Regions from separate parts of the Planococcus sp. S3-L1 genome, predicted to be linked through region 4. Evidence: riboswitches for the same ligand, from Rfam matches in the RefSeq annotation. Region 4 holds a riboswitch; each other region holds the start of a gene.
The links. A riboswitch is a leader RNA that binds a small molecule or an ion and turns the genes downstream of it on or off. The one in region 4 is predicted to bind S-adenosylmethionine.
Positions count from the first base shown of each region.

Region 1: it holds a riboswitch for S-adenosylmethionine, as region 4 does, so the genes downstream of both, QMF37_RS00475 (methionine ABC transporter ATP-binding protein) here and QMF37_RS09095 (bifunctional homocysteine S-methyltransferase/methylenetetrahydrofolate reductase) in region 4, are expected to answer to the same signal.
Region 2: it holds a riboswitch for S-adenosylmethionine, as region 4 does, so the genes downstream of both, QMF37_RS10300 (methionine ABC transporter ATP-binding protein) here and QMF37_RS09095 (bifunctional homocysteine S-methyltransferase/methylenetetrahydrofolate reductase) in region 4, are expected to answer to the same signal.
Region 3: it holds a riboswitch for S-adenosylmethionine, as region 4 does, so the genes downstream of both, QMF37_RS01130 (methionine ABC transporter ATP-binding protein) here and QMF37_RS09095 (bifunctional homocysteine S-methyltransferase/methylenetetrahydrofolate reductase) in region 4, are expected to answer to the same signal.

Region 1 is NZ_JASISN010000001.1:98,274-104,172, forward strand. Features, by position in the region: gene QMF37_RS00470 (carbon-nitrogen family hydrolase) at 1-710, shown strand, start outside; SAM riboswitch class I at 760-862, shown strand; gene QMF37_RS00475 (methionine ABC transporter ATP-binding protein) at 931-1,944, shown strand; gene QMF37_RS00480 (methionine ABC transporter permease) at 1,934-2,605, shown strand; gene QMF37_RS00485 (MetQ/NlpA family ABC transporter substrate-binding protein) at 2,618-3,439, shown strand; gene QMF37_RS00490 (GNAT family N-acetyltransferase) at 3,590-4,153, opposite strand; gene QMF37_RS00495 (carbohydrate kinase family protein) at 4,296-5,237, shown strand; gene QMF37_RS00500 (OsmC family protein) at 5,252-5,713, shown strand; gene QMF37_RS00505 (DUF302 domain-containing protein) at 5,871-5,899, shown strand, end outside.
Region 2 is NZ_JASISN010000009.1:50,350-56,248, reverse strand. Features, by position in the region: gene QMF37_RS10330 (acetyl-CoA C-acetyltransferase) at 1-39, shown strand, start outside; gene QMF37_RS10325 (acyl-CoA dehydrogenase family protein) at 395-2,176, shown strand; gene QMF37_RS10320 (arsenate reductase family protein) at 2,283-2,636, shown strand; gene gcvH (glycine cleavage system protein GcvH) at 2,717-3,097, shown strand; gene QMF37_RS10310 (ribonuclease M5) at 3,443-3,781, shown strand; gene QMF37_RS10305 (thioredoxin family protein) at 3,787-4,113, shown strand; SAM riboswitch class I at 4,220-4,324, shown strand; gene QMF37_RS10300 (methionine ABC transporter ATP-binding protein) at 4,413-5,438, shown strand; gene QMF37_RS10295 (methionine ABC transporter permease) at 5,431-5,899, shown strand, end outside.
Region 3 is NZ_JASISN010000001.1:223,176-229,074, reverse strand. Features, by position in the region: gene QMF37_RS01135 (glycerol-3-phosphate acyltransferase) at 102-743, shown strand; SAM riboswitch class I at 855-969, shown strand; gene QMF37_RS01130 (methionine ABC transporter ATP-binding protein) at 1,103-2,134, shown strand; gene QMF37_RS01125 (methionine ABC transporter permease) at 2,124-2,774, shown strand; gene QMF37_RS01120 (MetQ/NlpA family ABC transporter substrate-binding protein) at 2,807-3,640, shown strand; gene QMF37_RS01115 (M20 family metallopeptidase) at 3,668-4,873, shown strand; gene pepT (peptidase T) at 5,042-5,899, shown strand, end outside.
Region 4 is NZ_JASISN010000007.1:86,416-92,314, reverse strand. Features, by position in the region: gene QMF37_RS09110 (hypothetical protein) at 104-316, shown strand; gene QMF37_RS09105 (YehS family protein) at 435-953, shown strand; gene QMF37_RS09100 (hypothetical protein) at 1,128-1,715, shown strand; SAM riboswitch class I at 2,222-2,326, shown strand; gene QMF37_RS09095 (bifunctional homocysteine S-methyltransferase/methylenetetrahydrofolate reductase) at 2,398-4,257, shown strand; gene metH (methionine synthase) at 4,238-5,899, shown strand, end outside.

The DNA.
Region 1 (5,899 bases), on a different contig from region 4:
CGGAGGCAGCCGCTAACGGAGCGGAGACAATTGTTTTGCCAGAAATGTGGAACACGGGATATGCACTGACTGAGCTTGGTACTTTAGCAGACAGCACTAACCAAACTGTAGAGCTACTGAAAAGTTTTGCGAAAGAACATGCTGTGAATATTGTCGGAGGTTCTGTTTCAACACAGAAGAATAACGGCTTTTATAATACGATGTATGTCGTTAATAAAAACGGTGAACTTGTTTTGGAATACGACAAAGCACATCGTTTTGGTTTAATGGATGAGCATATTCACCTTGAAGAAGGTGATACACTTGGGACGTTTAAACTGGACGGCACTGTTTATGGCGGAGTTATTTGCTATGACATTCGTTTTCCTGAATGGATTCGTGCACAAGCACTAAATGGAGCGAAACTGATCTTCGTATCAGCGGAATGGCCAGAAGCGCGAATTGACCACTGGCGTATTCTTTTACAAGCTCGTGCAATTGAAAATCAGTGCTTTATCGTTGCCGTGAATCGCGTCGGCAGCGATCCGAAAAATGTGTTTGGCGGCAGTACGATGGTCATAGCTCCTTGGGGAGAAGTTCGCTTGGATATGCAAAAAGACGAAGGCGTGGGGTATGTGGAAATCAATTTGGACGAAGTAGAGGAAGTCCGAAAACGGATTCCGGTCTTTGATGATCGTCGTGAAAAATTGTACGAAACATTTAAAATTTGATTGACACTCTGAATCTATGTCTGTAATATGAAATTCAATCTAATATACTAACTTATCAAGAGAGACCGAGGGGTAGGCCCTATGACGTCCGGCAACCCCCATTTGGGAAGGTGCCAAGTCCTGCGGAATGTAAATATTCCGGAAGATAAGTCGAGAAAATAAACTTTTCGATGCCTCTTTCTTGATGAAAGAGGCATCTTTTTGTTGCCAGGGGGAAGCTATGATACATATTGAGAACTTAACGAAAACGTACATAACGAAACACGGCACCGTTACTGGAGTAGATCAGGTTTCACTTGAAGTCAGAAAAGGTGAGATTTTTGGGATTGTTGGATATTCAGGAGCTGGTAAAAGTTCGCTGATTCGCTGCATCAACTTGCTGGAACGACCGAGCTCTGGCAGTGTCGTAGTCGATGGCAAAGACTTAACGAAGTTGAGCAGCAATCAATTAAGAAAAGCGAGATTGAAAATAGGTATGATTTTCCAACATTTTTATTTGATCAGCCAGAAGACGGTTTATGACAATATTGCTTTTGCACTTCGGGCAGCAGGTACACCTACGAAAGACATTAAAATCCGCGTAGAAGAGCTACTAGAAATGGTCGGCTTGTCAGATAAGCGGGATGTCTACCCTGCACAGTTGAGTGGAGGTCAAAAACAGCGAGTTGGTATCGCTCGAGCATTAGCAAACAACCCAGCAGTCTTGTTGTGTGACGAAGCGACATCCGCGCTCGACCCTAATACGACGTTATCTATATTGCGGTTATTAAAAGACATCAATCGCAAATTGAAAATTACAGTTGTACTAATTACGCATGAAATGAATGTAGTTAAGGAAATTTGCGATCGAATGGCGATCATGCAAGGCGGACGTGTCATTGAAGAAGGACAAGTTTACGATATTTTTGCAGATCCTCAAAAGGAGCTAACAAAAGAATTTATTTCTAGTGTCGTATCCTTTAATGTCCCAGTACATATTTTGAAAGAATTTAAAGGAACTTTAGTGAAAGTGCTGTTCAAAGGTGGCGTAGCAGGCGAAGGCGTCATTTCCGATATGCTGCAGAACTTTTCGGTAAAAGGCAACTTTTTGCACGGAGCTATCGAGTACATTCAAGAACGACCGCTTGGCGTCTTTATTATGGAGTTAAAAGGCGCTGAAATGGAAGTTATGGAGGCATTGAAGTATTTGGAAAACAGAGCAGCAATCGTGGAGGTGATATCGAGTGGAAATTGAATGGGGACGAATTATTGAATTATGGCCAGAAATACAAACAGCATTTTTCCAAACATTAATGATGATCGGCATCTCATTATCGGTATCATTGATTGTCGGTTTGCCGCTCGGAATTTTGTTATTCATAACCGATCGCGGTCTGTTTCTTGAAAATCGACCGGTAAACTCGGTAGTGGGCTTTGTTGTAAACATTGTACGCTCTATTCCCTTTATCATTTTGTTAGTGGCACTTATTCCGTTAACGAAATTTATCACAGGAACAACAATTGGCCCGGTTGCGGCCAGTGTATCACTATCTGTCGCAGCAATTCCTTTTTTCGCGCGCATTGTAGAAAATTCACTTCGCGAAATTGACAAAGGAGTTATCGAGGCAGCTATTGCAGTAGGAGCTACACCGTGGATGATCATTACAGGTGTGCTGCTGCCTGAAGCAAAGTCTAGTATTGTTCAAGGCGTCACATTGACCATCATCAGCTTAGTGGCCTATTCTGCTATGGCAGGTGTAGTAGGAGGCGGAGGTATTGGAGATTTAGCTATTCGCTTTGGTTATTACCGATATGATAACACCATCATGATTGTGACTGTTGTTATTTTAATTCTGCTGGTTCAATTGGTTCAACAGGCAGGCGATTATACGGCGAAAGTCATCGATAAACGATAAGGGGAGAACAAAATGAAAAAACTAGGATTAATAGTAGCAGCGAGCGCATTGGCTTTAGCAGCATGTGGTAGTGGAGAAGAAAGTAAATCAACAGGAGAAACTTCAAAAGATATTAAAATAGGTGCTACTGCGGGGCCATACAGCGATATGGTGAGTAAGGCAATTGTGCCTGGTTTAGAAGAAAAAGGGTATACGGTAGAAATTGTGGAGTTTAGCGATTACATTCAACCAAATATCGCACTTGACGGGGGCGATATTGATGCCAACCTATTCCAGCATACAATTTACTTAGAGAATTTTGAAAAAGAAAACAATATGGATTTATCAGGTTTAATCGTCGTACCAACAGCGCCAATGGGCATTTATTCAAATCAATTTGACGCGTTAGAAGATATCGAAGACGGTGCGACTATTGCCATTCCTAATGATCCTGTTAATGCAGCACGTGCTTTACAAATTCTCGAAGATCAAGGTCTAGTCGAAGTAGACCCAGAAGTGGATGATTTAAAGATTTCCGAAAGAGATGTTAGTACAAATAAAAAAAACCTGGTATTCCAGCCAATCGAAGCTGGGCAATTGCCACGTGCAGTTGAAGGATCTGATTTATCCGCTGTTCCTGGAAACTTTGCACTAGCAGCTGAAATGGATCTACTGGATGCACTAGCACTTGAAAACATGCCTGACCAATACCGCAATGTAGTAGCAGTGAACGCAGAGAATGAAGACAGTGATTTTGCTAAAGATTTAATAGAAGTTGTAGAATCAAAAGAATTTGAAGCTGTAATCGATGAAGAATTTGTTGGTTTTGGTAAGCCTGAATGGCTGGCTAAATAAACAATGAATCTAATTGTATAAAAGCTTCTTCACGTTGAATTAGTAAGACCAGTACAGCTAGAAAGCCGCTCCAGATGAAAAATCTGAAGCGGCTTTCTTCTATATATATGGGAAGAAATGAAGAACACAAGCAAACGAAAAGTTAAATGCTCAAGAAATCTCTTTGACCATATGATGAAAAGGCTCACCAATAATAGTCCAAGGTTCGGCAATAGAATAGCCTAGCCGTTTGTAAAGACGAATCGCCCCGTCTTTATCAATATCAACGTTTAACGAAAGTTTGCCTCCTCCTTGAGAAGAAACCAGTTCCTCCGCAAATTGGAAAAGTTTTGAGCCAATTCCTTGGCCTTGATAGGAAGGATCGACTGAAACAGTGTCGATATACCACTCGTCGGTATGAGCTTCTGGCTCAATTGAACGATTGTGTCCTTGTTTTTTCAGTTGATCAGCCAAGTGGCGATCTAGTGCTTCAGCTTGATTGCCGTGATAAAGCACCAAAGTGCCAGCAATATTGCCACCTACTAATGCAACGTATGTATAACGGTAGCTATGACGTGTATTTTCTCCACGAATCATATCCTCTACTTTTTCAAGTACCGCTGCTGGTTCTTTTTGTGCAGTCATATGATTTGCGATGTCTCCAATCGCATTGATAATGAGTGGTGCGACTTTTTTTGCGTCATCGGGTTGCGCTTGTCGTATAATAATATTCATGTAGTATGCCTCCTGTTACTTGATTAAAACCTGCTTAGACTGAAATAATAGATCGTAGAAGTATAAAAGCTGCGCTATAGAGAAGTAGTTCAACATATAGTATATCAATGAATCTGTTTATTAACACGAAGGGGGTCTACGGATGGTAAATACGAAACATGTGCTGACATACGGAGATACATTTGTAGATTATATAGCGACCAATGCTGCGAATGATACTTTCGAACGTCATCTTGGTGGAGCTACCGTGAATGTGGTTGCAGGCGTTAGCCGTTTAGGTGTGCCGTCAGGATTTATTACAATTACAGGAGACGACGAGACTTCTGCTTTTGTGCGAAACGAATTACTGAAGGAGGGCGTAGATTTAACTTATGCCATCAAGGTACCCGAAAAGAGGGTGAGTGGTGTTTACATTCATTTGACACCTGAATTTGATCGTGTGTTCTCAGCATATGTTAACAAAACTCCTGATCTTCAAGTAGCGAGCGATAAACTAAAACCAAAAGCTTTTGAAAATGCTAGTGTATTCCATTTCTGTTCAGGAACTCTTTTTCATCCTAAAGCAAGAGCCACTACTCAAAAGGCATTAGAACTAGCAAAGGAGTATGATGTCCTTTGTTCATATGACGTCAATATTCGACCATTGCGCTGGGAAAGCGAAGACCTTTGCCGCAAAACCATATTGAATTTTCTTTCATCGGCAGACATTGTTAAACTAACGACAGAAGAACTTTCCTTTTTAATGGAAACGGAACGAATGGAAGATGGGATTACCCAATTATCCCATAATCATATTCCGTTGGTTTTTGTTACAGATGGTGAAAATGGCACGTATACCGTTTGTAAAGATCAAACCTTTCACGTACCGGTTATTCCTGTGCAACCGGTAGACACAACAGGAGCGGGTGACGCCTTCATGGCTGGTATTCTTAGATACATCCATTTGTTTGGATTGCCTAAAACACATCAGGAAGTGATTCGCTGTGCTGACTTTGGTAATAAAATGGGCGCACTTTGTACGACAAAAACAGGTGCGTTAACAGCAATGCCGCGTATTGAAGAGATTGAGAAAAATAAGGATTAAGAAGGAGAAACTTTATGACTTTGCATAGTTTTCATTTAAAAGCAGATTGGCCGGGTCTACGCAACGACGTAGGAGATATTGAAGTAGGCGGTTTAAAAACTCAGATATCGATTCCACCAGAAATGGATGGCCCCGGAATCGGCACAAATCCTGATGAAATGTTGCTGGGTGCCGCAGCTACTTGTTACATTATTACACTTGCCGCTATGATGGAACGCAGTAAGGTAGAAAAATCATCTTTAACGATGGAATCAGAAGGTATTGTAGAAGTCGAAAAAGGCGTAGTTACGTACAAGCGCATTATTCACAAACCACAAGTGGTTTTAAAAGCGACTGCTTCTGACAAGGATTTAGCATTAGTTCAGAAACTGGCAGAAAAAGCTGAAAGCTCTTGCATGATTACACGTGCGATTAAAGGCAATGTGGAAGTTGAATTGCAAGCGGATATAAGAAAAGAAAACAGAGATTCAGTATAGGCATGCTCCGGAAGCCTTTAAAATAATAGACGAAGAAAAAGGTTTTCTTTTTCTTCGTCTATTATTTTTTTGAGAAAATCCTGACAGTGCAATGTTTAGGTGGATTTATACCGGGTAGGGTACTGATAGAGCGAAAAACAAAAGGAGGAACTAACACATGTTTAATTACACAGTAGATACATTAAA
Region 2 (5,899 bases), on a different contig from region 4:
GGAGGAATGGGCGCAGCAGGCGTCTTTGAAATGCTGTAGAGAATAGGCGTAGGGTAATAGTCGCTTCGGCCGCTTTGGGCATGGCTCCCGCCATGAGCCGAGAAAAGCACTCGTCTCATAGCTTCGCCTAGCCCGTGGACGCGCCTAAGCTATTAGCTGTCTGTCGAAAAGATATTAAAACTCGATACCTATCAAAAGAAGAGAAAGTTCGCCATTAAAATTTAAAAGAATGAGCGGAAGGCGGCGACTCCTTGGGGATCAGGCCGAGATGAAGACCCTGGACTGAGCAAAGCGAGGGAAGCGGCTTCAGCCGGCCCCCCAGGAAAGCGTCCGCTTGAAGCGAATTCTTCAACCTATAACACTATAAGCAAGTAAAAACTAGGAGGAATTCATCATGGAACAAGAAAAAACATTGATCAAAGGCGGAAGCTTTTTAATCGAAGATGCAGACCTGTCGCGTGTGTTTACGCCGGAAGATTTTACTGAAGAGCAAAAAATGATCGCTAAATCAACAGAAGATTACGTCAACACTGAAGTAATGCCAGTTGTTGAAAAGTTAGAAAACCATGAATTTGAGCATTCGGTTCGTCTTTTAAAAACAGCAGGTGAGCTTGGCCTTCTAGGTGCTGATGTTCCTGAACAATACGGCGGTCTGGGATTAGACAAAATTGCTTCGGCCCTAATTGCTGAAAAAATGTCCAAAGCAGGTGGTTTCTCAATTACTCACGGAGCCCACGTAGGAATTGGTTCATTGCCAATCGTTCTTTTTGGTAACGAAGAGCAAAAACAAAGCTATTTGCCACGTCTAGCAACTGGCGAAATGATTGCAGCTTACGCATTAACAGAACCAAGTTCAGGGTCTGATGCATTGGGTGCGAAAACAGTAGCGAAATTAAATGAAGCGGGTACTCATTACGTCTTGAATGGTGAAAAACAATGGATCACCAATGCTGGATTTGCGGATGTCTTTGTTGTATATGCAAAAATTGACGGAGACAAATTCTCTGCGTTTATCGTTGAACGTGAATTCCCAGGTGTTTCTGTTGGACCTGAAGAAAAGAAAATGGGTATCAAATCGTCTTCAACTCGGACGTTAATTCTTGAAGACGCTGAAGTTCCTGTGGAAAATCTTTTGGGCGAAGCAGGACGTGGCCATATTATCGCGTTTAACATTTTGAACATTGGTCGTTATAAATTAGGAGTAGGGACAATTGGTGCCTCGAAACGTGCAATGGAATTGACAATTCCGTATACGAACCAACGCCAGCAGTTTAAAACACCGATTTCGTCTTTCAACTTGACGCGCGAAAAATTAGCAACAATGGCTTCTAAATTGTATGCAGTTGAAAGTTCTGTTTACCGTACTGTTGGCCTTTTTGAAGACCGAATGAGCGGGTTTACAGACGAGCAACAAGCAGACGGCAAGCTAGTGGCAGATTCAATTGCTGAATTTGCGGTAGAATGTTCGTTAAATAAGTTTTTCGGTACAGAAACGTTAGATTATATCGTCGATGAAGGCGTTCAATTGCATGGTGGTTACGGCTTTATGCAAGAATATGAAATTGAGCGCATTTACCGCGATTCACGCATTAACCGTATTTTCGAAGGCACCAACGAAATCAACCGGTTACTCGTACCAGGTACATTGTTGCGTAAAGCAATGAAAGGTGAATTGCCGTTATTGCAACACGCTCAAAAGTTACAAGAAGAGCTGTTAATGATGATGCCTGAAGAAGTAGGGACAGATGCATTAGACCAAGAAAAATACTTGGTGAAAAACGCGAAGAAAATTGCATTGCTCGCAGCGGGACTAGCGGCACAAACATACGGCACAAAACTAGAGGCCGAACAAGAAGTGCTAGTGAACATTGCCGATATCGTCAGCAACGTCTTTGCGATGGAATCTGTCGTGTTGCGTACTGAAAAAGCAATTGCCGCTTCAGGTGAAGAAAAAGCAAAACAAAAACTGTTGTATACACAAATTTATTGTCAAGAAGCGTTTGATCAGATCGAGCGAGATGCGAAAGAAACATTGATCGCGGCTATCGAAGGCGATAATCAACGCATGATGCTTTCAGCGTTGCGCAAATTAACGCGTTCAACTCCTTATAACGTTATTGCGAAAAAACGTGAAGCTGCTGTTAAGCTAATTGACGTAGAGAAATACGTCGTGTAAGAAGTTTTATGAAACAGGCAACTCCGTTAATTTGGGGGTTGCCTGTTTTTATTCATCGACCACAAGGCTTCTCTTTGGTAAGCTTAGAAAAAAGGGAGGTTTTAAGGTGATTACTTATTACGCATATCCAAAATGCATGACTTGCCGTAAAGGAAAAAGTTGGCTAGAACAAAACAAAGTGGAATTCAATGAAATACACATTGCGGAAAACCCACCAACTAAAGAACAATTAGCTCAAATGTATCAAGCGAGTGGTTTAGAATTGAAGAAGTTTTTTAATACGAGTGGTTTGGTTTATCGCTCACTTAGTTTAAAAGATAAGTTATCGACTATGAGCGAAGACCAGCAATTGGAACTACTTGCTTCTGATGGCATGTTGATCAAGCGTCCCTTGGCTTGGGATGGCAAAAAAGTGACACTTGGCTTTAAAGAAGCAGATTATCAAAATAGCTGGTTGTAAGCGAGTAGCACCATCTTGTATTTCGTGGCTGTTTATGTCAAACTGAATGTGAATGAACTACATAATTTGGAGGGGTCAAGATGAGCACACCAGCAGAACTTCGTTATTCAAAAGAACATGAATGGGTTAAAACCGAAGATGGCAATGCACGTATCGGTATCACTCATTTCGCACAAGCGGAACTAGGGGATATCGTTTTTGTTGAACTTCCACAAGTTGGAGACGAGCTAAAAAAAGATCAGCCTTTCGGCAGTGTTGAATCCGTTAAAACGGTTTCAGAATTGTATGCGCCAATTAGCGGAAAAGTAATCGAGGTTAACTCTGAACTTGAAGATAGCCCAGAATTTGTGAACGAGTCTCCTTACGAGCAGGCTTGGATGGTTGTAATCGAAGCCCCTTCTGAAGAAGAAGTTAATGCATTGATGACAGCAGACGAATACAAAGAAATGACCAACGAGTAATTACTGAAAAGCGCCTATCTTGGCGCTTTTTTTTATGACCGATAAGTGTTGTCAGCAGTTCGCATAAGTCATGGAAATGGACGTCAGCCTGTTCTATTGGTATTTTAAAACTAGATAAGTTGGTAAAAGAAACCGACTTTTCTATACTGCTTTGGGCTCAGCAAAGGAACGGGTTGCATAATCCACATCCTGTGGGCTCGAAAGCACTGCTGTTTTACGGAATATCAACAAGTGGAAATCATTAGTTCGACTTATATAAAGAGCTTTATCGCAATAAAACAAAAGTTTTCTTTTACCACTAAGTCTTAGAACTTTTCTTATTTTATATTTGATGGGGTGAGTGTTATGGGAAAGGTGATTGTTGTCGAAGGACTCAGTGATAAGTCGAGGATTACACCACTCATTGCAGAACCCGTGACCATTCTTTGTACAAATGGTACAGTAAGTGCATCGAGACTGGAAGAGTTACTATTACCGTACGAAGGTCAGGATATGATCATACTAGTAGATGCAGACTCTTCAGGAGAAAAACTGAGAAAACTCGTCAAGCGTGAATTTCCTGAAGCTCGTCATTTTTACATTAACCGAAATTATAAAGAAGTTGCAGCAACACCACTCCGGATATTGATGGATGTGCTCATCACAGCGAATATCCAGGTAAATAAGCTATTAACAGAGGGATGAAGAAAATGAATGAATGGACGCACAAAGAATGGATCAAAGAAAAGAATACGAATAAATCAACGGCTTATTATTTGTACGCGCCAATGTGTGGAACTTGCCAGGTTGCGTCTAAGATGCTATCAGTCGTCACCGAATTGTTACCGGATCTTCCAATGGGCAAAGCAAATTTAAATTACGTTCAAGAAATAGCGGATCTCTACGAAGTGGAGAGTGTACCGTGCTTACTTATAACAGAAGGTGGCAAACTAAAAGAGAAAATCTATGCTTTTCAATCAGTGCCATACTTGTATAGTAAGTTAAAACCTGTTGACGAATACAGTCGGTCATGGTAAATTAGTCTTCTGATAAAAAAACCAATTGCTTGTCTGAAATCTAGACAACAAGCGAAGAGTCAAATAGAATACAGTCCTTAAGTTTTCCGAAAATTTTATATCAAAACTCTTATTACGAGTGGTGGAGGGAAGTGCCCTATGAAGCCCGGCAACCGTCATGAAAATGAAATGGTGCCAAATCACACAAAGCGAAAGCTTTGGACGATGAGAGATTGGTTTCCGTATACTATACGTTTGCCCTTCTGCTCAGTTATGCGCGGAAGGGTTTTTTATTTTTAAGATTTAGGAGTGTTGGAAGAATGATTGAGTTAAAGCAAGTGACAAAAAAATTCGATACAGGCAAGGCAATTTTAACAGCTGTGGATCAAGTGGACTTATCCATTTCTGATGGAGAGATATTCGGTATTATTGGTTATAGTGGAGCAGGTAAAAGTACCTTAATCCGATTGTTGAATGGGTTAGAAAAGCCAACGTCAGGAACTGTAGAGATTAATGGACAAATTATCACAGCGATTAAAGGCGGAGAATTACGCAAGGCACGTCAGAAAGTCAGTATGATTTTCCAACATTTTAATCTACTATGGTCTCGTACAGTGAGAGAAAATATTGAATTTCCGCTAGAAATTGCCGGAGTGGCAAAAGCACAACGCGGAAATCGTGTACAGGAGTTAATTGAATTAGTCGGATTGACGGGTCGTGAAAACGCCTATCCTTCTGAGCTATCAGGAGGACAAAAACAACGCGTCGGTATTGCCCGGGCATTAGCAAATGACCCAGAAGTCTTGTTGTGTGACGAAGCGACATCAGCACTCGATCCAGAAACAACAGATGCCATTCTTGACTTGTTAGTAGACATCAATAAGCGATTGGGATTGACAATTGTATTGATTACTCATGAAATGCACGTCATCCGGAAAATTTGCCACCGTGTGGCTGTAATGGAAGGCGGACGAGTTGTAGAACTTGGCGACGTTTTACATGTATTCCAATCACCGAAAGAGGCAATCACGAAACGCTTTGTTGCGCAAGTAGCCGACAGTGGAGATTCACAGGAAACCATCAAAAACCTGCGGGAATTATACCCAACTGGCGAATTGGTGAAATTGGTTTTTGTTGGCGATCAAACCGAACAACCCATTTTAACTAAATTGATTCGCAGTCATGCCGTGGAAGTGAATATTGTTCAAGGCAATATCTCGCATACGCAGCGTGGCGCATACGGCACCTTAATCTTACAGCTTAAAGGGTCTCAAGCAGAAATTGAAGAAGCACTGGTATTTCTTCGCTCAGAAGATATTCAAGCGGAGGTGATGGACAATGATTGAATCATTATTTCCAAACGTAAAGTGGGACAGCATGTGGGAAGCTACTCTTGAAACACTTTACATGACCGCATTATCAACTGTATTTACATTTGTTATTGGTTTAGCACTTGGTATTATCTTGTTCTTAACAGCACCGAAACAATTGTGGGCAAACAAACTCGTTAATTGGCTGACTGGCGCATTCGTCAATATTTTCCGGTCAATTCCTTTTATCATCTTGATCATTTTATTGATTCCTGTCACTTTGTTCTTGATGGGATCGATTCGCGGACCGAATGCGGCTTTACCGGCATTAATCATTGGTTCAGCTCCATTTTATGCACGAATGGTGCTAATTGCGCTAAAAGAAATTGATAAAGGTGTGATCGAGGCGGCTCGTTCAATGGGTGCAACAACCGGCACCATCATTTGGAAAGTTTTATTGCCGGAATCAAAACCGGCATTGATATCCGGCATTACGG
Region 3 (5,899 bases), on a different contig from region 4:
TATAAAAACTTTATTGGCGTTTGTCAAGCTTATTAGTCAAAAAATTTTGAAACCTTGCCCACTTTCAAACGTTATCTTTTAGTGTAGAGGAGGAATTAATGATGGTCATTTGGATTTTGCTCTTATTGATTACAGGTTATTTTATCGGTTGTTGTCATGGTTCACTTGTTGCACAAGCCGTATCAGGCGTTAACATCAAAAATTCGGGCGTAAAAAATTCCGGTGCTTCTAATGCAGCCATCGTGCTGGGCTGGAAATATGGTTTGCTCGTTGCCTTTATTGACGTTTTCAAAGGCTTTGCTGTTGTTGCGGGGTTACGTTTGTTAGTGGACTTAGGTAGCTTTTCAACTGCAACAATCTGGACCCTCTTGTTCGTTGCAGGAGCTGCCGTAATAGTTGGTCATAATTTTCCGTTCTATATGAACTTTGACGGCGGAAAAGGTACAGCATCTGTAATAGGTGTAATGATAGCGCTTGACTGGAAGCTCGGGTTGCTCGGATTATTGTTATTGATCGTTGTTTCACTAGTAACAAATTATCTTGTCATTGGCGTATTCGTTTTGTACGCCGTGTATTTTGTAATTGCCTTTATCCCTGCAGTCGGTCTATGGCCGTTACTAATAGCGCTAGTCCTGTTCATGATGGCTGTATGGAAACATCGAGAAAATATTATACGAATAAAGAGTGGCAATGAACCTACAGTATCATCAGTTTTTCGAAAGAAACCTACCCCGTCCATTTAGAAAGGAATACAATGAATTTTGAAGATGAAAAAATAAATTTCAATATTCATCTTGACTTTTTTGTTATTCCGCCATAAAGTAGGAATCACGAATCGAATAGCATACATCACTTTCTTATCCAGAGAAACCGAGGGACAGGCCCTATGACGTTTCGGCAGCAGATTTGTTTAACCGCAAAAACTGTGCCAACTCCTGCAAATGCATCCATGCATTTGGAAGATGAGAATTAGATGGTTTCAACAGGAGCCCTCTTTTTTCTTATGGTTAAGAAAAAAGAGGGCTCTTTTTGTCTAGTTTCTCGACGGATTGTGAGCATTAACGATTTGAATAACAATACAGCATGAGGAGGTCTACTTACTATGATTCAATTCGAAGGCGTCGCCAAAACCTACCAATCAGGTAAACAGGAAATCCATGCATTGAATGGCATCGATTTAACTGTCGAAACCGGCGAAATCTACGGAGTTATTGGCTTTAGTGGAGCCGGTAAAAGTTCATTAATCCGCACAGTAAACTTGCTCGAACGTCCTTCTAAAGGACGTGTATTAATTCACGGAAAGGATATTTCGACGCTATCTAGCAAAGAAATTCGTACTATCAGAAAAGATATCGGTATGATTTTCCAACATTTTAATTTACTCCATTCAAAAACGGTTTATCATAACGTTGCTATGCCGCTCCTGTTAGCTAACACATCGAAAAATGATATCGAAAAACAAGTAAAAGAGTTGCTCGATTTCGTTGGACTTGCAGATCAGGCGCAAAAATATCCAGACCAGCTGTCAGGTGGACAAAAGCAACGCATCGGCATTGCTCGTGCTCTTGCAACGAATCCTTCCGTTCTGTTATGCGACGAAGCAACATCAGCACTTGATCCACAAACGACGAAATCGATTTTGGACCTACTTCGCAAAATCAATAAAGAATACAATATTACCATCCTGCTCATCACACACGAAATGGGCGTCATTCGAGAAATCTGTGACAAAGTGGCCGTGCTTGAAGCAGGGAAAGTTATTGAGCAAGGAAGCGTCTTTAACGTTTTCTCTAATCCACAGCAGGCTACCACCAAACGATTTGTTCGCTCTGTTATGAACGACGAGTTGCCTGAATCGCTGCTAGCACAAATTCAAGATAAACAAAATAATCAGGTCATATACCGGTTGCAGTTTACTGGCACATCAGTCGGTCAACCCTTCATGTCCCGAGTGTCACGTGACTTTAACGTTGATTTGAATGTACTATTCGGCAATATTACCGAATTGCAAGGTGTTCCATACGGTAACTTAATTGTCGAATTCTCTGGAGAGTCAAGCGAAGTGGAACGTGCCTTATCTTCTATTAGGGACAGCACTATTCAAATAGAGGAGGTCATTGATTATGTCAGTTAATTACGAACAAATTTTGGAAGCTTTATGGGAAACCGTCTATATGACAGGTGTTGCTTTTGGATTTTCGCTATTGATTGGCTTTCCTCTCGGTATCTTGTTAGTCGTTACACGTCATGGACATTTGTTAGAAAATGAAATTGTGTCTAAAGTATTGAATGTCGTCATCAATATTTTTCGCTCTATTCCTTTTATTATTTTAATGGTTGCTATTATTCCATTAACTCGGCTCATTGTTGGTACATCGATTGGTACAGCTGCAGCCATCGTTCCACTAGTTTTCTATGCGGGGCCATACATTGCTCGGTTAATTGAAAACTCTTTGCTTGAAGTCGATAAAGGTGTGATCGAGGCCGCACAAGCAATGGGTGCCTCTCCATTGCAAATTATTTTTCGCTTCTTGATTCCCGAAGCGTTAAGTTCACTTGTTCTTGCTTTGACAATCGCTGTAGTTGGACTTATTGGTGCTTCTGCAATGGCTGGCGCTATTGGCGGCGGTGGTCTTGGGGACTTAGCCATTACATACGGATATCAACGATTCGACACGGTCGTAATGTTCATCACAGTAGCTATTTTGGTCATACTGGTACAAGGCGTTCAATCTTTTGGAAATGTATTATCGAGGCAAGTCAGACGTAATTAGTAAAATACACCTTAAAAATGGAGGAATTACTCATGAAAAAAATTTTAACAGCAACATTATTTTTACTACTGGTATTCATTTTGGCTGCTTGTGGAGACGATAGCAATGCACAAGGCAAAACGACCGTAACACTTGGCATTAGCGGTTCGGATACAATGATTTGGGATTATATTGCGGACAAAGCGGAGAAGGAAGGAATTGAGTTGGAAATTCAAACTTTTTCTGATTATGTAGCTCCGAACCTAGCGCTAGCTGAAGGGGAACTGGATTTGAATGCGTTCCAGACGATTTCTTATTTTGATGAATTTGTTGCTGAGCATAGTATTGATATCGTGCCGATTGGTTCGACCGTCATTGCACCGATGGGCTTGTGTTCTGATAAATACGAATCTATCGATGATATTCCTGAAGGTTCACAAATCGCAACTCCCAATGAAGCGACCAACATGGGCCGCGCACTATTACTTCTCGACGAAGCAGGATTGATCACACTTTCTGACGATGCTGGACTTACTGGAACGGCAGAAGACATTATCGAAAACCCCAAAAATATTGAAATTGTCCCTATGGTGTCTGGTCATACACCACGTGCAATGCCTGATGTGGCTGCTTCAATTATCAACAATGGTGTTGCCGTTGATGCGGGATTAAACCCAACTAAAGATCCAATCGCTCGCGAAAGTGATACGGCTAAACCGTATATTAACTTGATTGCTGCAAACGCTGAAGACGCTGATAATGAAGCTTACCAGAAAATCGTCGAGATTTATCAACAGGAAGATACCGCTGAATTTATTATTGAGCATACAAAAGGTGCTCAAATTCCAACTGTTGTTACAGTAGATGAGCTTGTCGATTACCAATAAGAAGTTATCTATATAGGAGGAATTCCAATGACCCTTATTAAGGAAGCAAGACAGATCATCTCTCAATCCATCGACTCGCAACGTACGATATATATTGAAACAAGCCAGGCAATTCACGCCAAACCTGAACTTGGTAATGAAGAGTTTTATGCGAGTTCTTTATTAATTGATTTGCTTGAAGACGCAGGATTTACCGTTGACAAAGGCGTCGCCGGTCACGACACTGCTTTTTTTGCCAGTAAAGAAAGCTCACTTTCTGGGCCAACAATCGCTTACCTTGCTGAATATGATGCACTGCCTGGAATCGGTCATGCCTGCGGCCACAACATTATTGGAACCACTAGCGTCGCTGCCGCCATTGCATTATCAGAAACCTTAGACCTTATAGGTGGCCGAGTTGTCGTTCTTGGAACACCTGCAGAAAAAGGCGGTCCAAATGGTAGCGCCAAGGGCAGTTTCATTAAACACGGCCTGCTCGAAGGTATTGATGCGGCTTTGATGCTACATCCTTCTGGAAATTCAGCTGTCACCGGTCCTTCCCTTGCTGTTGATCCATTGGAATTCCACTTTTACGGTAAGCCCGCGCATGCAGCAGGCTCTCCTGAACAAGGCATTAATGCACTTGATGCGGTCTTGCAGCTATTTAATAGCATCAATGCTTTGCGTCAGCAATTACCTTCAGATGCACGTATCCACGGGATTATCACTCATGGAGGTGATGCACCGAACATCATTCCTGAATATGCGGCGGCACGCTTTTATATTCGGGGTGATTCTTGGAAGAAAACAGCTGACACTGCTCGTAAAATTCGAGCGATTGCTGAAGGCGCGGCATTGGCAACTGGTGCTACAGTGAAAATCGAACGTTTCCAAAATGAAGTGCGTGACTTGGTCATTACACCCGCTTTGGATGTGATTGTTCGTAGCGAGCTTGAAGCACTAGGTGAGGCGGTAGCAGATTCCCGGATTTCTGGCCTTGGTTCTACCGATGCTGGCAACATTAGTTACGTAGTCCCTACTGCACATGGCTATATTAAAATTGGTCCCGAAAGCCTAATTGCCCATACTGCTGAGTTTCGTGAAGCTGCTAAATCAGAGCAAGGCAATAATGCGTTGATCAAAGGCGCTAAAGCATTAGCTACTACTGGGTATCTATTGCTGACAAAACCTGCTCTATTAGAGGAAGTACAAGCTGCGCATACAAAAGCATTAAAACTGAAAAAGCAAAACTAATTGAACGATGTCCCTTGCCGGGCGTCGTTTTTTTGTGACCAGAATTTTCACCATTTTCCCACTTCGTGCTAAACTACTACTATATGGGTTGAAGTTGCTGTTCCATAACTCTAAAAAGTCGGTAACACCATTCAACTTGTACAGAACTTATTCTAGGAGGATTTATACATGTTAGAGACTTTAATTGAACGACTCGTTCGTTACGCCAAAATCGATACACAATCCGACTTCACTAGTACCACCACCCCTTCTACAACTGGGCAGTGGGACTTGCTCCGTGAATTGGAACAGGAAATGAAAACCATTGGCTTGACTGATGTCGATATGGATAAATCCGGTTACCTTTTCGGCACGCTTCCGGCCAATACCGACAGAGAAGTCCCTGTAATTGGTTTTTTGGCACATGTTGACACTGCGACAGACTTTACTGGAAAAAACGTTAATCCGAAACGTATTGATAATTATAATGGACAGGACATCTCACTAAATAGCAGCATTACGATGACTGTGTCGGATTTTCCTTCTTTAAAAGACTACGTGGGCCATACGCTAATCACAACAGATGGCACGACATTACTTGGCGCAGACAACAAAGCCGGTATTGCTGAAATCATGACTGCAATGGAATATTTAAATGCTCATCCTGAAATTGAGCATGGAAAAATCCGCGTCGCCTTTACACCAGACGAAGAAATTGGTCGCGGCCCACATAAATTTGACGTCGAACGCTTTGGTGCACAATATGCATACACCATGGACGGTGGCCCTCTTGGCGAGTTGCAGTACGAAAGTTTTAACGCAGCGAGCGGGAAACTGACCATTCAAGGGAAAAGCGTTCATCCGGGATCAGCAAAAGATAAAATGGTCAATGCGCAAACAGTAGCTATTCAATTCCAACAGGAAATGCCGAAACATGAAGTTCCTGAGTTAACAGAAGGCTATGAAGGATTTATTCATTTGAATAATTTTGTTGGCGATATTGAAACAGCGGAATTGAGCTATATTATCCGTGATTTCGATAAAAAT
Region 4 (5,899 bases):
CGTGCAGACATAATACTGTCACAAAAAAAGGATTAAAGCATGAAGAAGTAGGGAATAAAGGGGAAAGCCTGTTCGCAGATTGTCGAAGTGGAGGTAACAAGAGATGAAGAGTATAGAAGAAGCAAAGCGTTTAATTGTCGCCGAAAAACTGAAACACTATAATGAACGTCTGGCAGATATGGAGCGAGATTTGCAGTTTTTCTATGAAGAGTCGACGAACGATAAAGAATCTTTGGACATTATTCAAGATATGAAAGAGAAAGTCGAACAATTAAAAGAAGTAAAAAATAAAGAAAACCGCGAGACAGTGTTCTAATCCTGTCTTTTTTGCTGTCTTCGCGTAAGCGCGATGACCCGGAGATTATGTGCTATCATTAGAATTGAATCGACTTCGGATAACGACGATAATGAGCAAGCTACAGGAGGAAGAAAAGATGGATAATAACGATTTATTGATCAGACTGCGTTATGCACTAGATATAAAAAATAGGGATATGGTCGAAATTTTCAAATTGGGTGGTATAGAACTTAGCAAAGATGAAGTATTAAAAGTGCTGACAAAAACCCCAGATAGCGAAGAGGAAGAGGAAGATCGTATTTGGATTGACCGGGAAGAAGAAGACTATATTAAGGCAGAAGACGCTCTATTTGAATCTTTTTTAAATGGATTTATCGTTTTCAAAAGAGGACGTCAAGAGCCCAAACCCGGGCAAACTGAAGTTTCTGCAGTGACCAATGAACGTTCTAACAACTTACTGCTGAAAAAAGTGAAAATTGCTTTACAGCTAACGAGTGAAGACATGTTGGAGATTTGGGATTTAGCTGGAGTTACGGTAACAAAAGGTGAACTTGGAGCGTTACTCCGAAAAGTTGGCCATAAAAATTACAAAGAATGCGGCGATCGCTATGCACGCAACTTCTTAAAAGGATTAGCAATCAGATTCAGAAAATAAAAAAAGCGTGTCTACGAGTCAGTGTTACTGATTTGTGGATAGGGTTTTTTTATTGTCGTAGACTGGATAGCTTAGAAGTAGACTTTCTTCATGGATAAAAAGAACTATCCCTTTCGTGTGAAAATGATATGATAGAAAGAAGAAATCATAGATGGGTGCAAAGGGGATAGCAGGATGAATTGGTTGCCGAAGAGAAAAAATAAAGTGGCGGCTTTTTGGGAATGGTTTGCAGACAATAAAGAGGTCTATAGTCGCTTGGATGAGTCGAGTAGAAGCAAACTATTAAATCAATTGGAAAAGAAATTGCACAAGGTTAACAAACATTTGGCGTTTGAACTTAGTGAACTTTTAATTAACGACAAACGACAATTCATCATCAGTGCGGACGGCATGGTTGAGGCATTTGATGACGTCATTGATCTAGTTGGTCAGGCTCCAGAATTTGAATCGTTTACGATTATCGCCTTTCGCCAGCGACAAGACGAAGAAGTATCGATCGAGTATGGCGATATTAAATTAGCATGGGAAGACATCTTTTGTACTTTTGAAAAAGATAACGCCAACGACGAAGTGAATTTAATTCTTTACATTAAAGGTTTTACTGAAGAAAATGAAGATGAATTTATCTCGGCTTCTTTTATTCTATTGGATACAGTTATCGGGGAATACAATGCTGGCATGCGCATTGGAGAAATTGAATTTATTAGTTACGAAGGACAAGCAGACGCTCGGCCGGTAAAGGATTTGCAAAGTCTTTTTTAAAGCAGAAGAAGACAGTATACTTATAGAAAAACCTATCGGAAGTTTTTAATCCAGATAGGTTTTTTGAGTCGCAAGCGAGCTGATGAAGTGGCAGCGGTGTTAGGCTTTTGCCCAAGTGTCTTGGCGAAACCAAGTGCATACATAACTGGATTCTGATCGGCCAGGGAAGCCTAGAACATTTTCATAATATACATAAAGGTGCTATTGTTTTTGATCGAACATTTTCCAAGTGACTGTATGTTACTGTCCTTATGAATAAACATGTAACTCTTCTTTTGATTTGATTATTGGTCCAGTATTTCCTGAAATGGTGTGTACAATAAATAAACAGATGTAGAGAGGAGAAAGAATAGGGAGGGCGGCGAAAAACGTTAACAGCTTCTAAAGAATAAAAGGATTCTATTTTTAAAGAAACTCACAGAAAGTTCATTTTTTTCTAACAAAACATATTGACCTGACCAATAGATACCTGTACTATACTAAGAATACTAAAACTGAATAGTGAATCTTTATCGAGAGAAGTTGAGGGACTGGCCCTGTGACGCTTCAGCAACCAGCCGAAAGGTCAGGTGCTAAATCCAGCAGGCAAGCGATTGCCTGACAGATGAAAAGGAACGAGTTTGATATCGTAAAGCCTTCTTTTTCATGGAGGCTTTTTTTGTATATATGGGGGGTTGAGTGGATGGGTTTATTAGACGAACTGAAGACGAAAATTTTGACGGCGGACGGTGGCATGGGAACCTTGCTGTATTCGTATGGCATTGAGTATTGCAACGAGGAATTGAATTTACAGCGGCCAGAAGTAATCGAAAAGATTCATCAAGACTATATCAAAGCTGGAGCAGATATCATTCAAACCAATACGTACGGGGCTAATGCACTCAAACTTGCTCGTTACGGATTAGAAGAACAAGTTGCAGACATCAACAAAGCTGCTATTGAAATTGCGAAACGTGCAGCAGCACCGGGGGGTCAATTTGTCTTTGGAACGATTGGCGGCATTCGCGGAATTCGTAAAAGTGACGCCACCTTGCAGGAAATCATTGCGATGGTCGACCAGCAAGCGAGTCAGTTGCTTGCGGGCGACCCCGATGGCCTACTACTTGAAACTTATTACGATTTTGAAGAATTAGTAGCAACTGTTAAACATTTGAAAGGCATCACAGATACCCCATTGATTGCACAAGTATCGATGCATGATCCGGGTATTTTGCAAAACGGCATGTCATTGAATGACGCTTTGCACCAATTAGAATCACTTGGAGCAGACATTGTTGGTGTCAATTGTCGTCTAGGACCGCATCATACAATTCAAGCTTTTGAAGAAGTAACCTTACCCGAAAAAGCTTTTCTTTCTGCATACCCAAATGCTAGCCTACTTGACGTAGAAGATGGGCGGATTGTTTACGAATCAGAAGCAGATTATTTCGGACGTGCTGCTTTATTGTTAAGACAAGAAGGCGTTCGCTTGATTGGCGGTTGCTGTGGTACAACACCAAAGCATATTGAAGCGGTGAAAAAACACCTCGGTAAGTTACCGCCGATTTTTTATAAAGAAGTAACCAAAAGAAAGCCGATTGTCATCCGAGAGGCCGAAGCGCTAGAAGTAAAGCCGCTTCACGAAAAAGCGAAAACACAACGAACGATTATTGTGGAACTCGATACGCCACGTCATTTGGACGTCACAAAATTTCTTGAAGGCTCTGTCGCTTTGCATGAAGAAGGTGTGGATGCTGTCACCATGGCCGATAATTCATTAGCGTCACCGCGTATTAGTAATATGGCGATGGGCTCGATTCTCAAGCACACAGAAAAAATTCGGCCGCTCGCTCATATTACGTGTCGCGACCGCAACTTAATTGGTTTGCAATCACATTTGATGGGACTCGATGCACTCGGTATGCACGACATTCTCGCTGTCACAGGCGATCCGACCAAAGTTGGAGATTTTCCAGGAGCGACAAGCGTTTATGACGTGTCCAGTATGGAATTGATTCAATTGATCAAAAAACTAAATGAAGGCATTTCGTTTTCTGGTAAACCGCTACGGAAAAAAGCTAATTTTTCTGTCGCTGCGGCGTTCAATCCGAATGTTCGTGTGCTTGACCGAGCCGTAGCAAGACTTGAGAAGAAAATTGAAAGCGGAGCGGATTATTTTATTTCGCAGCCCGTATACACAAAAGAAAAAATCGTTGAAATGTACGAAGCGACAAAGCATTTAAATACGCCCATTTTTATTGGGGTAATGCCGTTGACCAGTATTCGCAGTGCCGAATTTTTGCATCATGAAGTGCCGGGTATCAAGTTGTCAGAAGACGCACTTGAACGCATGCGTGCATGTGGAGATGACAAGGACCGAGCCACAACGGAAGGCATTCAAATCGCTAAAGAATTGATTGACACAGCAGCAGAGCTATTCAACGGTATTTACTTGATCACACCGTTTGTCCGTTACGACATGACCGTGGAATTGATTCGGTATATTCGACAACTAGATCAACAGAAAGAGAGCGATCGCAGCCATGTCCAAACATCTTATTGAACAACAGCTTAAAAAAAGAATCTTAATTATCGACGGAGCGATGGGGACGATGATTCAAAATGCCGATCTGTCACCTGAAGAATTTGGTGGAGAAGAATTTGACGGCTGCAATGAATACTTGAACATTGTCCGACCGAATGTTATTCAAGATATCCATACGGCTTATCTTGAAGCTGGAGCCGATATTCTTTGCACCAATACATTTGGAGGTACACCGATTGTTTTGGACGAATATGGAATCGGTGACCAAGCGGCGGATATTAATAGACGCGCAGTCGAAATTGCGAAACGAGCGGCTGCTGAATTTTCCACCCCGGAATGGCCTCGTTTTGTGGCAGGTGCGATTGGACCGACAACGAAAACTTTGTCTGTAACGGGTGGCGTCACATTTGATGTCATGCTGGAAAATTTTTACGTGCAAGCCAAGGCACTTGTTGAAGGCGGAGCAGATCTCATCTTGCTCGAGACCAGTCAAGACATGTTGAATGTGAAAGCGGCGACAATTGGCATTAAACAAGCTTTTGAAGAGACGGGAATCGAATTGCCGATTATGGTGTCCGGAACGATTGAACCGATGGGGACGACGCTTGCCGGTCAAAGCATTGAAGCGTTTTACATTTCCATTGAACATGTCAAGCCGCTATCCGTCGGGTTAAACTGTGCAACAGGTCCAGAATTTATGACAGACCATATTCGTTCGCTGTCAGAGCTGTCGGGCGGCTATGTTAGTTGTTACCCAAATGCAGGCTTGCCAGATGAAGACGGTCATTATCACGAAACACCCGAATCACTTGCGAAAAAATTAAAAGGTTTTGCAGATAAAGGGTGGCTGAACGTCGTCGGTGGTTGTTGCGGAACCACACCGGAACACATTAAAGCAGTGCGTTTGGCTATGGACGGATTGCCGCCGAGAAAACCAGACCCTGTTGAGCGCGGCCATGTCGTGTCTGGAATTGAGCCTTTGCAATACGACGAAACGATGCGTCCTTTGTTTATCGGAGAGCGGACGAATGTTATTGGTTCTCGTAAATTTAAACGATTAATAGTCGATGGCCAATTTGAAGAAGCATCTGAAATTGCTCGCGCACAGGTGAAAAACGGAGCGCACGTTATTGATATTTGTTTAGCAAATCCGGATCGTGACGAAGTTGAAGACATGACGAAATTCATGAAAGAAGTCGTCAAAAAAGTAAAAGTACCGCTCGTTATCGATTCTACAGACGAAGAAGTGATTGAAGTTGCATTGAAATTTTCACAAGGAAAAGCGATTATCAACTCGATTAATCTAGAAGACGGAGAAGAACGTTTTGATGCGGTAATGCCGCTCGTGAAAAAATACGGTGCGGCAGTCGTTGTGGGTACAATTGACGAAGTTGGGATGGCGGTCACGCGTGAGCGTAAGTTGGAAATAGCCGAACGGTCATATGACTTGCTGGTCCATAAATGGGGGCTTGCACCGGAAGACATCATTTTTGATCCACTGGTATTCCCAGTCGGTACGGGCGATCAGCAATACATTGGTTCTGCAGTAGAAACGATTGAAGGCATTCGGTTAATTAAAGAAAAACTGCCACGCGCATTGACGATTTTAGGTGTTAGTAACGTTTCATTCGGCTTACCACCGGTTGGTCGTGAAGTGTTA